4 regions of the Rahnella sp. NRRL B-41462 genome follow, and region 1 is predicted to be linked to each of the others. Evidence: predicted binding sites of a transcription regulator. Region 1 holds the regulator's gene; each other region holds the start of a gene.
What was found. Region 1 encodes LexA, which represses DNA repair genes until DNA is damaged. Its sites were predicted from a motif close to TNCTGTATGTACATACAGNA; they were not measured.
Positions count from the first base shown of each region.

Region 2: the regulator LexA is predicted to act here: its motif matches at 1,087-1,106, upstream of sulA (SOS-induced cell division inhibitor SulA).
Region 3: the regulator LexA is predicted to act here: its motif matches at 2,146-2,165, upstream of umuD (translesion error-prone DNA polymerase V autoproteolytic subunit).
Region 4: the regulator LexA is predicted to act here: its motif matches at 2,146-2,165, upstream of UC14_RS15255 (YebG family protein).

Region 1 covers NZ_JYDF01000039.1:59,121-63,096, reverse strand. The annotation lists partial or broken gene plsB (glycerol-3-phosphate 1-O-acyltransferase PlsB) at 1-1,100, opposite strand, end outside; gene UC14_RS10910 (diacylglycerol kinase) at 1,218-1,586, shown strand; gene lexA (transcriptional repressor LexA) at 1,706-2,314, shown strand; gene dinF (MATE family efflux transporter DinF) at 2,613-3,976, shown strand, end outside.
Region 2 covers NZ_JYDF01000036.1:61,564-65,539, reverse strand. The annotation lists gene yccS (YccS family putative transporter) at 1-256, shown strand, start outside; gene UC14_RS10100 (TfoX/Sxy family DNA transformation protein) at 278-910, opposite strand; gene sulA (SOS-induced cell division inhibitor SulA) at 1,127-1,633, shown strand; gene ompA (porin OmpA) at 1,991-3,067, shown strand; gene matP (macrodomain Ter protein MatP) at 3,176-3,637, opposite strand; gene UC14_RS10080 (Lon protease family protein) at 3,848-3,976, shown strand, end outside.
Region 3 covers NZ_JYDF01000014.1:97,493-101,468, reverse strand. The annotation lists gene UC14_RS05090 (glycoside hydrolase family 1 protein) at 1-276, shown strand, start outside; gene umuC (translesion error-prone DNA polymerase V subunit UmuC) at 445-1,707, opposite strand; gene umuD (translesion error-prone DNA polymerase V autoproteolytic subunit) at 1,710-2,129, opposite strand; gene UC14_RS05075 (S9 family peptidase) at 2,376-3,389, opposite strand; gene UC14_RS05070 (VOC family protein) at 3,589-3,976, opposite strand, start outside.
Region 4 covers NZ_JYDF01000058.1:67,671-71,646, reverse strand. The annotation lists gene UC14_RS15265 (Xaa-Pro peptidase family protein) at 1-917, opposite strand, end outside; gene UC14_RS15260 (helix-turn-helix domain-containing protein) at 1,052-1,684, shown strand; gene UC14_RS15255 (YebG family protein) at 1,737-2,132, opposite strand; gene UC14_RS15250 (GNAT family N-acetyltransferase) at 2,326-2,790, shown strand; gene UC14_RS15245 (LysR family transcriptional regulator) at 2,906-3,781, opposite strand; gene UC14_RS15240 (nitrilase family protein) at 3,896-3,976, shown strand, end outside.

The sequences.
Region 1 (3,976 bases):
ACGGAAAACCGTCGAATAGAGCTTGTTGCCTTTAAAGGTTCGACGAATAAAGAACGCACCCAGACGGCGGAAAATCGGGCCAGCCGGCCAGAAATTCAGGTTGATACCGGCGGCAATATGCGGCGGTACCAGACCCTGATGATAGAGCACGTAAGACAGCAGCAGATAGTCCATGTGGCTGCGGTGGCAAGCACATACACAATTTCCTGACCGTCCAGCGCTAACTGGCGTACACGCTCGGCATTATTAACGTTGATGCCTTTGTACAAACGGTTCCACGTCCAGCTCAGCACACGGTCAGAGAGGCGCACGGCTTCATAAGAGAAGTCAGCGGCAATCTCTTCCATCAGGGCGATGGCGTTTTGTTGGGCTTTTTCGTGGGAAATTTTCTTGCTGCGGGCTTCGTCTTCAATCGCTTTCTCAATGGCTTTTGAGGCCAGCAATTTATTGAACAAATCCTGACGTGCCGGAAGACGCGGACCAACCGCAGCCAGACGCTGACGGGAGAAATGCATCCGCGCCACACGTGCCAGTTTTTGAGCAATCGTCTTATCTGTGCCGTGTTCCGTCGCCATATAACGCAGGGAAACGGTATTGGAGAAACGGACGAAACTGTCCCGCCCCAGCCACAGCACAGCGAAAAATTTCTGGATACCGTTCAGCACGCGCAGATGCGGCGTGTCGTCCTGACCTTCACGGCCCGGTGCACGACCAAACATTACCGACACCGGCAACATCTGAATGTCTAAATCCGGATTATTGCGGTGCAAATCAAGGTAGTCGTGGAACAGCTTTACGGACTCCTGCTTCGGCGTGTAATAAGAGAATACGCGCGGGCCTTCGGCTATAAAGACATGGCTTGGTAGCAGGGTTCCGTCAATTTCCAGCGGAATAAGAGGATCAGGCAGATTCTGCGCCAGACATTGCGCACGCAACGTCAGCAAATCGGCTTTGGAATTATAAGGTAATACGTACAAAATCGGCCGCGTCGGGTCTAAATGCAACTCGGTAACCGGATCTGAAGGTATGACCTTGCTCTTTACCAGCAATGAGAGTGGTAAATTCAATAATGTGTAATAAAGTCTACGCCAACCTGACATAAAAACGTGAAGCCTCTTGTTAGCAATTTCGCCGCAAGGATACCAGAAAGATCCGTGGAGATCTGTGGTCATATAAAAGCTAAAATGCTGCAAACACTCTAAGGATCAGTACCCGAAATGGCGAACCAAGTCACCGGATTTACCCGAATTTATAAAGCGGCCGGCTATTCCTGGAAAGGATTCAAAGCGGCATGGCAAAACGAAGCGGCATTTCGCCAGGAGGCCAGCGTCGCTATCCCGTTAATTTTGCTATCTTTCTGGCTTGATGTCAGCACCATTGAACGTATCCTGCTGGTGGGATCCGTCGTGCTGGTCTGTGTCACGGAGTTGCTCAACAGCGCGGTGGAATGTGCAATAGACCGCATCGGGCCTGAGTTTCATGTGCTTTCCGGTCGCGCAAAAGATATCGGCTCTGCTGCCGTACTTCTGACCATCATATTGGCGATTTTTGTCTGGGTCAGCATCTTTTGGTCGCGATGGTTCTGATTTGGAATCTGCATTCCAGGAATCAACGTTATGCCCTGTTTTTATTCAATCTTAGGTTTTCATTGACCGTTTAGCTGTATATACTCACAGCAAGACTGTATAAACAACCAGGGGGCGGAATGAAAGCTTTAACGACCAGACAACAAGAGGTCTACGACCTTATTCGCGATCATATCTCCACCACCGGTATGCCACCAACCCGCGCAGAGATTGCATCACGTCTGGGGTTCCGTTCTCCCAATGCGGCGGAAGAGCATCTTAAAGCGCTGGCGCGTAAAGGTGTTATTGAGATTGTTTCCGGTGCATCACGCGGCATTCGTCTGCTGATGGAAGAAGAAGAAGGTTTACCGCTGATTGGCCGCGTTGCCGCCGGTGAACCGCTGCTGGCGCAGCAACATATCGAAGGGCACTATCAGATCGATCCGGCAATGTTTAAGCCGAGCGCCGATTTCCTGCTGCGTGTCAGCGGTATGTCGATGCGTGATATTGGTATCCTTGACGGCGATCTGCTGGCCGTGCATAAAACGCAAGACGTGCGTAATGGTCAGGTTGTGGTGGCCCGTATCGATGATGAGGTCACCGTGAAACGCCTGAAAAAACAAGGCAGTGTGGTGCAGTTATTGCCAGAGAACAGCGAGTTTCAGCCGATCGTGGTGGATTTGCGCGAGCAGAATTTCAGCATTGAAGGCTTAGCCGTAGGTGTTATCCGCAACGGCGACTGGATCTGACCTTCGTACTTCGAGCTATCTTTGCGTTGGCTGCCTTCGCGAACCCCGGTCACATATTTGTGTATGCTCCCGGCGTTCGCTTAGTTGCCGCCTTGATATAACGCGAATTACTCGGTCAGATATGACTAAGTCAGAAATTGCTGTGTCAGATAGACAAGACTAAAACTAATTGAATATGGATGGCGGCGGCCTCTGGCATCCATGTGAATTCAAAGAGAAATGCGTTTCTCTCATCATCGCCCCTTTCGGGGCGATGTCATTTACAGGCATAACCTGAACCTCCGGCATGAGATTCTCTATGCAACATCATTCCCTGCGACACACACTCAAAAACACCTTTTTAAGCCCTGCCGATAAAGCGCTCTGGATGCTGGCATTGCCGATGATTTTTTCCAATATCACGGTGCCGCTCCTCGGCCTGGTGGATACCGCAGTGATCGGTCATCTCGACAGCCCGGATTATCTCGGCGGCGTGGCTGTGGGTTCGATGATCACCACTTTCCTTTTTATGCTCTTACTGTTTCTGCGGATGAGTACCACCGGCATGACTGCTCAGGCGCTGGGCGCGAAAGATAACCAGCTTCTGGCGCGTGCTTTTGTACAACCCTTCCTTCTGGCTGTACTGGCGGGCGTCATTATTGTGGTATTCCGTCATCCGCTGATGGAGCTGGCGTTTCACATTGTCGGCGGCAGCCAGCCCGTGCTTGAACAGGCGAGGCTGTTTATCGAAATCCGCTGGTTCAGCGCCCCGGCTTCACTGGCGAATCTGGTGATCCTCGGGTGGTTGCTCGGCATTCAGTACGTTCGCGGGCCGGTGATTTTGCTGATTGCCGGGAATTTGCTGAATATCATTCTGGATCTGTGGCTGGTGATCGGGCTGGGCTGGAACGTGCGTGGCGCAGCCATGGCGACGGCAAGCTCCGAGTATTTCACGCTACTCATCGGGCTGTATTTCGTCTGGCGGGTGATGAAACGACGCGGTATCACCGGCGCAGAAATCACCTCCGCGTGGCGTGGTAATTTGCGCCGTCTTCTCGGGCTTAACCGCGACATCATGCTGCGCTCATTACTGTTGCAGCTTTGCTTTGCATCGCTGACCGTTCTGGGCGCGCGGCTGGGCAGCCACATTGTGGCGGTCAACGCCGTGTTGATGAACCTGCTGACATTTACCGCGTTTGCACTTGACGGTTTTGCTTATGCTATCGAAGCGCATTCCGGTGAGGCATTCGGTGCCCGCAACCGCGAAAAACTGCTGAATGTCTGGCATGCCGCGTGTCGTCAGGCCGGGCTGGTTGCGCTGTTTTTTGCTCTGGTTTACGCGCTGGCGGGTGGGGCGATCATTGATGCGCTGACATCATTACCGGAATTGCGTGAGCTGGCGGACCGATATCTTGGCTGGCAAATTATACTGCCGCTGGTGGCTGTCTGGTGCTATTTGCTTGATGGCATGTTTATCGGCGCAACGCGTGGGCGGGATATGCGAAACAGCATGCTGGTGGCGGCGCTGGGGTTCGGGCTGACATTGTTCACTTTACCGCTGCTGGGCAATCATGCGTTGTGGCTGGCGCTGACGGTATTCCTCGGGTTACGCGGGATTTCACTGGGCTGGATATGGCGTCGTTACTGGCGGCATGACACATGGTTTTCGTCTCCGTCGCACTG
Region 2 (3,976 bases), on a different contig from region 1:
ACTCAATGATGCCGAAACCCTGAGGTTGCTGGATGATGCAGCATGCTGCGTTGACGGCGCTTTGCATCATCTGCCTTCTGAAGCAGAACGCATCCAACACGCGCTTGGTGAACTCACTGCACGTATTCAGATGCGTACAACGGATATCGACAGTAAAGAGCAGCTCGTGCTTCAGCAAATTGGATTACTGGTGGCTCATTTGCCTGAGCTCACCAGTCTTAATACTAAGATCCTGCCGGCACAAAATCGGCTCTAATTGCAGATAACTTACGCAAATTTAGTGCACAACCGTTGATAGCTGCTCTTGGTGATGGTTAAACCAGTGAGTTAATGACTCTCTGGATTCCATCGGCAAAGCGGCTTCATGGAAGCCCAAAATTGCCCCTTCGAGTGCCATCAATAAATTAATCCCTAAATTCTTTTTTTTAATGGCACACAGTTTGAGGTAGGTATGGCAGGCCCCCTGTAACCGCAAGTCCCCCGAGTTCTCAATGCCGACTTGCCAGAGCATCCTTTCGAGCGCCAGCGAGAGATTGGGTAAATCTTTCAATCGGACCGCTTCGTTGTTTTTTTTCAGCTCTATATCCCGCAACATCCCTTGCAACGATAATCTGCCCAGCTCGCACAGTGCCTGGTGATCACTCCATTGCCGGGCACTCACTTTGAAATAACGCAACTGCACATCCATGCCTCGCTTGCGATAGGTCAGCCTCTCCATCTTTTTGCGGCGAAAATGAGTTTCGGTTTCTCCGGTCGCTCGCAGATAGAGTTCACCATCAGAAACCAGGGCGAACATGACGCGGTCAGCGGACAAGCTCATCCCCCCAAATTGGGTGCGGGAACGAATATTGCCCAACGGGGCAAAAATCTCCAGACACTCAAGCACTCGTTTTTTTGATTTGTTTATCATTGCGTTATCCTTTTCACGTTAATCCCTTGCTTCCATTTTGAGTTACCAAAACAGCTAAAAGCAAAATACGCAATCTTATGAACTCCAACAAACATAAAATGCCGTTACAGCCTGTTGCCTTCAAAATTTGCGAGATATCTTGGAAAAATTGGGTTGATCTTTGCTCACCGCCAGAGTACTGTACATACATACAGTAACTCACTGGAGTACATCATTATGCGAACTCAACACCATACAAATCATCATTTTAGTCAGCTTGCTTTGCCCGTCACTCCGTCACAGGTAAATACGTCTGCATCCTTGAATAATGGTCTGATCACTGAGTTCGTCTATAGTGCGAGCCAACCTGCTTTTGCGCAGTTATTACTGCCCTTACTGCAACACCTGGGTATGCAGTCTCGCTGGTTGTTGTGGCTCACACCTCAACAAAAACTGAGCCGTCATTGGTTATCTCAGTCAGGTCTGCCGGTGGATAAGATGGTGCAAGTTAATCAAATTACGGCGATGTCGACGGTAGATGCGATGGAGAAAGCCTTGCAGACGGGTAACTACAGTGTCGTGTTGGGATGGCTTCCGGATTTGAGTGATACTGAGAGGGAAAGATTGCAAATTGCAGCACGCCAGGGTGGTGCTTACGGCTTCATAATGAGACCGACAAATGAACAGAATTCAGCTTGTGGACATCATTCCACAGTAAAAATTCACTCTTCCGTATACCATTAGTTCAAAATAGGAATCTTCCTATGAAAATAATGCGGAACTTAGTGATTTGTGCTGAATAATGCCTGCAAGCCAGTAAAAACGGGCTTCCGGAATGCAGATTAGTGCCAGATTTTGTCAGCAAATTGCCAAAGCCGTTAAGAAATGTGTCCGTTTTTCCCTTTTTTTCCACGGTGTTAACACATCAAGCTTGTAAGTTTCGCGCCACGTTGTAGACTTTACAACGCCAAGGTTGCTCGATAATGCCAACGTAAAGTGGCAAGTTCTGAAATGAAGCAATAATCTTGGCGTAAGGATTTTAACCAAGGGCTTAAAAAGCTTAAAGCTCAATTGCCTATTTGGATGATAACGAGGCGCAAAATGAAAAAGACAGCTATCGCATTAGCAGTGGCACTGGCAGGTTTCGCTACCGTAGCGCAAGCCGCCCCTAAAGATAACACCTGGTATACCGGTGGTAAATTGGGCTGGTCCCAATACCATGACACTGGTTTCGCAAACGCTTACAACGGTATCGGCAACGGCCCTACCCACGAAAGCCAACTGGGTGCAGGTGCGTTCTTGGGTTACCAAGCGAACCAATACCTGGGCTTTGAAATGGGATATGACTGGCTTGGCCGTATGCCTTACAAAGGCAGCGTAAATAACGGCGCGTTCAAAGCACAAGGCGTTCAGCTGGCTGCTAAACTGAGCTACCCGCTGACTGACGATCTGGACCTGTACACCCGTCTGGGTGGTATGGTTTGGCGTGCAGATGCTAAAGGTAACTTCAACAACGGTGCTAATGGTCGCGTAAGTGATCATGACACTGGTGTTTCTCCACTGGCAGCAGTTGGTGTTGAATACGCAGTAACCAAAAACTGGGCTACCCGTCTGGATTACCAGTGGGTTAACAACATTGGTGACGCGGCTACCGTTGGTGCACGTCCTGATAACGCAATGCTGTCTGTAGGTGTTTCTTACCGTTTCGGTCAAGATGAAGCAGCTGCTCCAGTTGTTGCTCCAGCACCAGCTCCAGCTCCAGTTGTAGAGACTAAGAAATTCACTCTGAAATCTGACGTTCTCTTCAACTTCAACAAAGCGACTCTGAAACCAGAAGGCCAACAGGCTCTGGATCAGCTGTACAGCCAGTTGAGCTCTATCGATCCTAAAGACGGTTCTGTTATCGTTCTGGGTTACACCGACCGTATCGGTTCAGAACAATACAACCAGAAACTGTCTGAGCAACGTGCTCAGAGCGTAGTAGATTACCTGGTATCTAAAGGTATCCCTGCTAACAAGATCTCTGCACAAGGCCAGGGTAAATCTAACCCAGTTACCGGTTCTACCTGTGACTCCGTTAAAGGCCGTGCTGCTCTGATCGACTGCCTGGCACCAGACCGTCGTGTAGAAATCGAAGTTAAAGGCTACAAAGATACTGTTACTCAGCCACAGGCTTAATAACACGCTTTAGCTTTGCTACAGATACTAAAAACCCCGCCATGGCGGGGTTTTTTTTATGCCTTCGGTCAGAGCAAATAGCTGACTCCCTGAGACGCGAAAGCAAATCTATCCAATATCTTTCTTGCCGAGTATTTGTTCTAAATCCTCTTTCAATGAAGACATCTGATTCGCGTATTTCTCTTTACGCTCGGCATCTTCAAGCAGTTGAATGATTGTGTCAGAAAGCGTGACACCACGCCTTTGTGCCAATCCCGCTAAACGCTGCCAGACCAGAAATTCTAAATCGATAGATTTTTTGCGAGTGTGCTGATGCTCTGCATTGAAGTGACGCTTACGGCGTGCACGAATCGTTTGCTTAAGACGATTTTCCAGCGCCGGATTCATATTATTAACAATCCAGTCTAACACTTTGACCGGCTCGTTTTCCAGGTTGAGAAGTTGATTCACGGATTCCTGGGCAGCGCTGTTTTCCAAATGGCGGGTGATCCGCTCACCTTCCCGGTGTTTTTTCACCAGATACTTCCATTTCCAACCACTTTCGAGATTTTCCAGTTGCTGATATTTCATCGTGAACTCTTCGGTGACCACGTAACTTTACTAAGCATAACAGCTTTAATTCAATTTTCACCCCAAATAAAACCGCTTATTTTGGTTGTTTTTTGCCCACCTGTACAGCAATGTGCACTAAGACCAATTCCGCTACGACTCTCATTGTATGCAGCCGGATTTATTCTTGTATAATCGCACTTTCCCTTTTTATAGAAAACAGCTAACACATTGACCAATAACCGACTTGACTGGCAGCTTTTACTGCCCGACTCCGCGCCTTACGAGGCAATCTTTGCAACGGCTGCCCAGTTAGCCCCTGTCGATTTTGCAGGAATTCAGCCCCGGCTGGAAAATGGT
Region 3 (3,976 bases), on a different contig from region 1:
AACCACTTTATTGCCGATGATTACCGTATCAACTATCTGCGCCAGCATATTCAGGCGATGGCTGAAGCCATTGACGACGGCGTGGAACTGATGGGTTATACCCCGTGGGGATGTATTGATCTGGTGAGTATGTCTACCGGTGAGATGAGTAAACGCTACGGTCTGATTTATGTCGACCTCGACGATAAGATTTCCGGCACCGGTAACCGTTACAGGAAGAAATCGTTCCACTGGTATCAGAAAGTGATCGAGACGAACGGCACAGATATCAGCTGATATTCCCCCGCCAGGTTTGAAAACAGTCCGGGTGATAGCCGGACTGTTTTCACCGACCTTAAGTCAGCAAGTCATCGAAGACGCTGGCGCTGATTTTCGTGAGCGTGGCGAACGTGAGTGGCATTCATCAGAGGCTGTTTCCTTTCCTCGTGGCTTGCATGAATAATTTCACCTCGCCACTGGTAAGTCTGAATATCGGGTTGTGTAAGCGGGAGAAAGCATCTCCCGTTTCATCGCCCAGTTTTTTTCAATACCCTGTCCTGCAAACCAGATCTTTCCTTTCCCGGAGTTATTTAATTTATCGATAGCCTCCATTAACGCTGCACTGTTTTTTCGTGGAGCGTTATCGTCAAATAAATTTAGCTGCGCTACTCCATTACTGAAAAAATCAGCCAACATAACGCCAGCCTTCATATATTGATGGCCATCAACCCATATTCTCTTCAGGGAGTTTGTGGCCGAATTTATAATGTCACGAGTATCATTAGAAGGGGTCAGTAGCTTCATGGATGCTTGATTTCCATAGTATGTTTCATTATGTGCGTGTGGGCTGGTATGAAGGAAAACACTAACGAAACGGCAGAACTGGCGCTCACTACGTAGTTTTTCTGATGCTCGCTCAGCATAGTCACAAATGGCTTGATGCATATCCGAATACTGAGTTATGCGGTTGCCAAAAGATCTACTGCAGATGATCTGTTGTTTTTCTGGTGCAAACTCTTCCGGTTCAAGACATTGTTCACCTCGAAGTTCACGAACAGTCCTTTCGAGAACAACATTGAAGTGTTTTCTTATTACCCATAATGAGCTTTCAGCCAGGTCAAGTGCTGTATTAATACCCATTGAATTAAGTTTCTTACTAATTCTCCGGCCAATACCCCAGACATCCTCAACAGAGATAATTGCCAGTAGCCTGCGCTGACGTTCAATATTCGATAAGTCGACAATGCCACCAGTGCCACGCCATTTCTTGGCTGCATGGTTAGCTAACTTTGCTAATGTCTTTGTTTGTGCAATACCAACCCCCACAGTTAATCCTGTATTTTTAAATACTCTATTTTTCATTTCATGACCGAAGCAATTTAGGGGCATGCAATTTATTACCCCAGATAAATTAACGAAGGCTTCGTCTATTGAGTAAACTTCGATCGAAGGAGACATTTCAGTTAGCGTCTGCATAACTCGCTCACTTAGATCGGCATAAAGTGCATAATTAGAACTGAATACATAAACCCTGGAGCTATATGTATTGTTTTTTATTTTAAAAAATGGCTCACCCATTTTAATACCAAGGGATTTTGCCTCGGCTGAGCGAGAAATAATACAGCCATCATTATTGGAAACGACGACAACAGGCTTCCCCTGCAAGTCTGGCCGAAAAACAGTTTCGCAAGAAGTATAAAAACTATTTACGTCGATGAGAGCGAACATAATTATTTATGCGCCTTAATACTAAAAATGACCACTCCGAATATTTCTAATTCTTCTGCATTTTGAAATGAAATCGAAGAATAATCATCGTTGTGAGGTACTAGCTGTAGATAAGGATGAGTACGAAGTTCTTTCACGGTGAATTCACCTGAAACAGCAGCAATAACAATATCGCCATGTACGGCTGAAAGCGAGCGATCAACCACTAAAAGATCCCCATCACTGATGCCGGCGCCATGCATAGACTCCCCGCTAACTTTTATGAAGTAAGTGGCACTCGGATGTCTTATCAGCAATTTGTTGAGATCCAGTCTGTCCTCGACATAGTCCTGCGCTGGGCTCGGAAAGCCACAGGGCACTTTCTCAGAGAAGAGAGGAAGCATGACTGGTTGAGAAGCCTCAGTTGGTCGAATGAGCTGCATGATGTTGATCCCGATATACTGTGTTTATATACAGTATTGCTGAATGCAGCTAAGGATCAAGAAACTTGTGAAGCGATTCCTGAAAGTGCTTGAAGTGTCTGTTAATTTAGTTTGTGTGGTATCCAATATAGTTTTGTTGCCTGACTTAAACTCAGTTCAGCGAAACCGTAGCACTCTGACGGTAAGTCACCTCGGTCCCTGCTCTTCGATGAAGAACTGGCTTTCGGCACGTAATAAGAATGCAGTTCAGTCCACACAGTTCTGATTCAGGATCCATGATGAGACAGTCCTGAGCGCCCCGGGCGAATATGAGTATCTCCCTGACAGCAGAAAAAGTCCCTGTTTCCACAAAGGCCACTGAGAAGCAAGCTGATAATCAAACCATTCGCTTCGTAAAAGTCCGTGAGTTGCCCCCGGCAACTGCCTGATACAGCGGGGAGTGCCCGCTGGTAGTGCTTTGGCCCAGACCGCGGCTGTTTCATCAGCGTCTACATTCCGGTCATCCTGGCCCATCAGAATTAATACCGGAGTATGTGTACCGGAAATATCTTTCGTCGCATCAGCCAGGGAATTCCTGCGTTCGAAGTCCTGGCGCGTACATTGGGAGTGGCAGGGGAGAACAGCTGCTTCTTCTGTAAACTGGCGGTCAAAAGCCACGGCTTCATGTTTTTTAGCATCCTGAATATCATTCAGGGAGCGACCTTCGACTTTAAGCCTTTGTCCTGTATAGTATATGCCCTGATTACGCCAGTTTATCGCCGCACCTATCAGCACAACAAACTCAGTTGTTGTCAGTTGGCTCGCCTGCGGTACAACCCAACCTGCCTGCGAGAACCCAAGATAACCTCCGCGACTTTTTTTCAGTTCCGGCTGTTCTCTCAGTTTTTTTAACGCCAAAACCGCCTCCTCTGCGCGATCTGACATTGTCTGTGCCAGCCAGTTACCTGTACTTTTATCCACACCAGGTTTATCCCATGAAAAAACGGCAATTCCCTGTGAAACAAGGAATTTAACCAATGGAATATATCCACCTTCTGACCAGCGGTCCTGAGGTCCGTCTCCATGAACTAAAAGCACAAACGGAGGAGAAACCTTACCTGGAGGCATAATCAACGTCCCCATCAGAACATCGTTATTATGCTTAAAAGATATAGAACGTTGTTGCCCGTACCCTGAAAGATCGAAATCATATAATCGGCTAAGCAAAAAAATAATGAGAACGACAATCATAATTGAAAATGACACAATATATTTAATCATGTATAGCTCTTTATAATTTATAAAATTAAATATCAGCCGACTTTTTTAATACTTTATAGAACAGGATGTCAATGACTTAAAATTCGAAGCTCCTGACAGTAATAATCTCAGTGCTGCTGTGGGCGTTAACTTCCACTTCAGGGATGAACAAATGGAAATTAAGTGAGATTTACCAACAGTAACTGGCGGAGCTTCACCGCTATTTATCCTTAAAGCGCATCGCCAGCCACTGAGCATGCTGCTGCGTCACCAACAGTTGATCATCTTGCTCGCGCCACTGAATATCCCCCTGGCTAAGACAGCGCCTGAGCTGCTCCAGTGATGCTACCTGGAAACAGAGCGCCACCATTTTCGCCGGTGCCTGCGCAGCGACAGGCGGAAGCGCGAATTCCAGACGTGCTTGTTGATGAGTGATAATACGCAGGCAGCAGGTCCCTGAATCAAGCACATAACCACCGTTGGCCTCCGCGCGGGCCTCCACACTGAACAACTGGTGATACAGCGCCAGCGTCTGTTCAGGTTGAGGCGAGGCAATAACGAAGGCAGACAGCGCTTGCACGCCATTAGGATGTACCCGCCAGGCGGGC
Region 4 (3,976 bases), on a different contig from region 1:
TGCAACCAGTCCGACACCTCTTCCGGTAATTCATTTTCCGCCGCCACCACATACGCCGCACGGCTGGTGAGGCCTCCTTTGTATCCGGCGGTGAGCGAAAACTTATCGCCACGCCGGATAGTTTTGTCGGAAGGATACAGATTCGCATGGGCGAAACGCTCGCCCGTCGCGGCAATCATAATCACGTTCCCGTGCTGGCCTTCTCCTGCCAGTAACTGACCGATTTCTTTTTCTGATTTGCCGGGTGCAATCGTATCCAGCGCCGCAAGCACCTGAGTGGAGGCCAGGTTGGCGCCGTATTCATAAAACGCCACTTCATTAGCGGTATTAATCCGCCGCACACCGTTTTCTGGCGAGGTAAACAGACCGGTGGCGTTGACCACATCTCCAGCCACGCCCGCGGCCTTTCGGACTGCGTCGAGGACAAACGCGGGCACATCAAAGGTGGTTTTATCCGTGACAGGGTCACATCTGAACAGTTTCCAGCCTGCGATGCCAACGTGCTGCACGTCAGTAATACCGGCAGATTTAAGCAAATCGTGCAGCGGCTGATGATGTTTCATCGGCTGGTTGGGCAGGGAAAACACCGGCGCATGCAGGCAGCGACCCGCGTTGCGCGCATGGGGAACCAGTTTCAGATTTTCATTCCCCATAACATAAGTCAGCTCACCGGTCGCGCGCACCACCAGCAAGGCTTCTTCAAAGCGCGGGATAAAACCCGCAAGATATTCGAAATTGCCGCCGTGTTCTTTGTCGGCATAAATCACCAGGCTGTCGAGCTGATGCTGTTGCATCGCGTGAAGGATATGACGCAGGCGTGACGCCATGGTTTCATCGGATAACACCGGGGTGGGAATGTGAGGGTAAGTCGCGGGAGCCGGGAGGGTTTTCAGTGAATACTCATGTTCAGCTTTCATTGCGTGTCCTTTTGCATGGCGGGGGAAAGAGGATTATGCCCCAAACGGCCTCTTAAGACCGCATTCACCGGACAGGGAACTCTGCTAAATTTAAGGTAATTCCCTGCTGTTGCTGCCTGACGAGGTTAATAACGATGGTTACCGAGAGTGATAAAGGCAAAGACCTCAGTCAGGCTACCGCTGAGCTATTTGCCGAGCTTATTCCCTATCTCCAGTTCCGTACTGTCCCCGCGGGCTCGCGCTTCCATCTGTATGAGAAGGGGGAATTTTATTGTTATTTCATTCGCAAAGGCTGGTTTAAAACCTTTCATAACGACGAACCTGTGCTGATAGGTACGTTGTCAGTGCCGGGCATCATTGGTATTGGCGGTGCGGTGCCCTCAGAGGCCAGAATGTTTATTCAGGCGCAGGATGAATCTGAGATTGCCGTCTCCACCGTGGCGGAGATGCATGCCCTGATTGATCGTCTGGAGTTGTGGGAGCCAATGGCAAAGCACTTTTTCAGGATGACCAACAATCTCTATGTCAAAAGCACAATGCTGACGGCACCGACATCCTATGAAATTCTGCGCCACCAGCTCATGGAACTCATGAAAGAACCGCCGGAAATACGCGAAAATATTCCTGCTGCCCATTACATTCAGCTTAAGACGCACCTTTCACGCAGCACGATCATGAAAGTGCTTTCACAATTGAAACAGGGGGGATATGTGAGGCTGCACAACGGTATTCTGAAAGAAGTGATCCGTTTGCCACTGAAATACTGAGCGTGGTATCAGGGGGGAAGAAAGCGTGCCGTTACGCACGCTGTTCTCTCTGTTACGCGGCTTTTACCGCACGGACTTTTTTGGCCGTGGCAGGTTTTTCGGCAACATTTTCTTCGGCAGCATTTTCTTCAACAGCCACGTTTTCTGCGACCACTTCTTCTGCTTCTGCTTCTGCTGGCGTTTCAGCGGCGGGCTGGTGTGCGATTTCTGCTTCCGGCAATTTGCTGGTGCGCAGAATATGCTGGACGGTGTCTTTCTGCTCGGCGAGGTGAAGTGCAATGTTTTCCGCCAGTGCTTCATCCATCCCGATATTGCTCTGTAACAGCCATTCAGTAAAAGCATCCGCCATGTCCAGCATCTTGTCGTAAGCGTCTGCTTCTTTCTTATTGGCAAAAGTCATTTTCTCTTCACCTTTTCTGACCACAACAAATTTTGTTTCAACAGCCATGATTCGCTCCTTATACTGTAATTATATACAGCATACCAATAATCAGTGCAGGATACATCATCCGGCCTGATTTTTATAGTGCGGCGCGTCAAAGGCCGGGCACATACCCTGGCAACTATAACGCGGGTGAATTTCTCAGCGTTAGCCGGTAAGGTAGAAAACGACCTGTTTTCAACGAACTTGTGAGGTTCCCGTGACAAACCTGAAAGCTGTATGCAACTGGACCAAAGACACTTATCTGATCACTACCGATTTTCAAAAACTGGATATTCCGGCAATTCACGCCTACCTGACCCGGTCAAGTTGGGCGCCGGGCATTGACGAACAGACGGTGCGCGCTGGCGCAGAAAACAGCCTGAACTTCGGGTTGTTCGACGACGGAAAACAGATCGGTTACGCCCGCTTTATCACGGACTACGCCACCTTTGCTTACCTGTGTGATGTCTATGTGCTGGAAGATTATCAGGGGAAAAATCTGGGCGCATGGCTGATCGAATGTGTGCAGTCGCATCCGGTCACAGCAAAACTTCGCCGGATGGCACTCTTTACTTCTACCGCGCCGTGGTTGTATCAAAAGTTTGGTTACACACCGGTTAACGAACCTGACTACACCTGGGTCATCACCCGGCCAGGAATTTACCTGAACAAAGACGGGTAGTTCAGGCTTTCCTGAACGCACGGCTGGAAACAGAAACTGAATTCTGGTCAGGGTCTTTCGCATTGGTGAACTCATCGCCGTCGGCCTGATGGCGCGGGCCACATTCCGGACCGTTCTATATACAGGCAGCGGCTTTGAGATTTTCAGTCACCATCCGCACAAAGTTATCGCGAATGACATCTTCATTCCGGGCGTCCCATGCAATCCCCACCTGCCAGCGCGTCGCAGGGCCGGTGAGCGGAAGTATTTTCAGCTCCGGCGGCGCAATATGCACGACGCTTTCGGGTAGCAACGCCACGCCGATCCCGGCTGCTACCAGTGCGACAATAGTCTGGATATCCTCCGCCAGTTGAACCGATGAAACATGAAACAGATTCTCCTGTAAAAAACGGTCTGTCTGCGCATTCAGCCCCCCCGCCCGCTCAGTATACAAACGCAGTAACGGACGGTTCCTGAGCCTTTCACTCATAACCTCGCCGTTATCTTCAGACACCACCAGTACCAGTTTATCCTCAAACAGCGCGTGGTAACTGAGCGGTGCAGGCGGCGGGACACGCACAAAACCAATGTGCAGTTCCCCGCGTTGCAGCATGTCGTATTGCTGCGCGGAAGGCAGATCTTCCAGCGTGATATCCACGCCGGGATATGCTGCGCGGAATTTCGCAATACATTGTGGCGCCAGGATGAAACTCGACAGGCCGAATCCTGCCGCCAGCAGCCCTTCTCCCCCCTTTTCAACCTGGCTGGCATGTTGCATAAACGCGGCCATTTGTCGCAATACTTTCTCCGCTTCCGGCAAAAGCCGCTGGCCTGCGGCTGTCAGCGCACTGCCGTGTCGTCCGCGGGCAAAAAGCGCCACGTTCAGCGTCGATTCCAGCAGATTGATCTGTTTGGTGAGTGCCGGTTGTGAAACGGAAAGCGCCTGCGCTGCCTGCGCATAATTCCCTTTTTCAGCCAGTGTGACAAAAGCCCTGAGCAAACGTGTGTTCACTTTATATATTCCATTGGGTTATCAGATTTGGAAATCATTTCATTATAAAGTTATCAGTCGCATTGCTCTAATACCAGCGTCAACCGAAATCCCTGAAGACGTATGGAGAAGATCATGTCGGACCCCAAAACACTCAAAGCAGCGGTCATTCAATTTCAGCATCAGGCGGGTAACAAAAAATATAACCTGTTAATT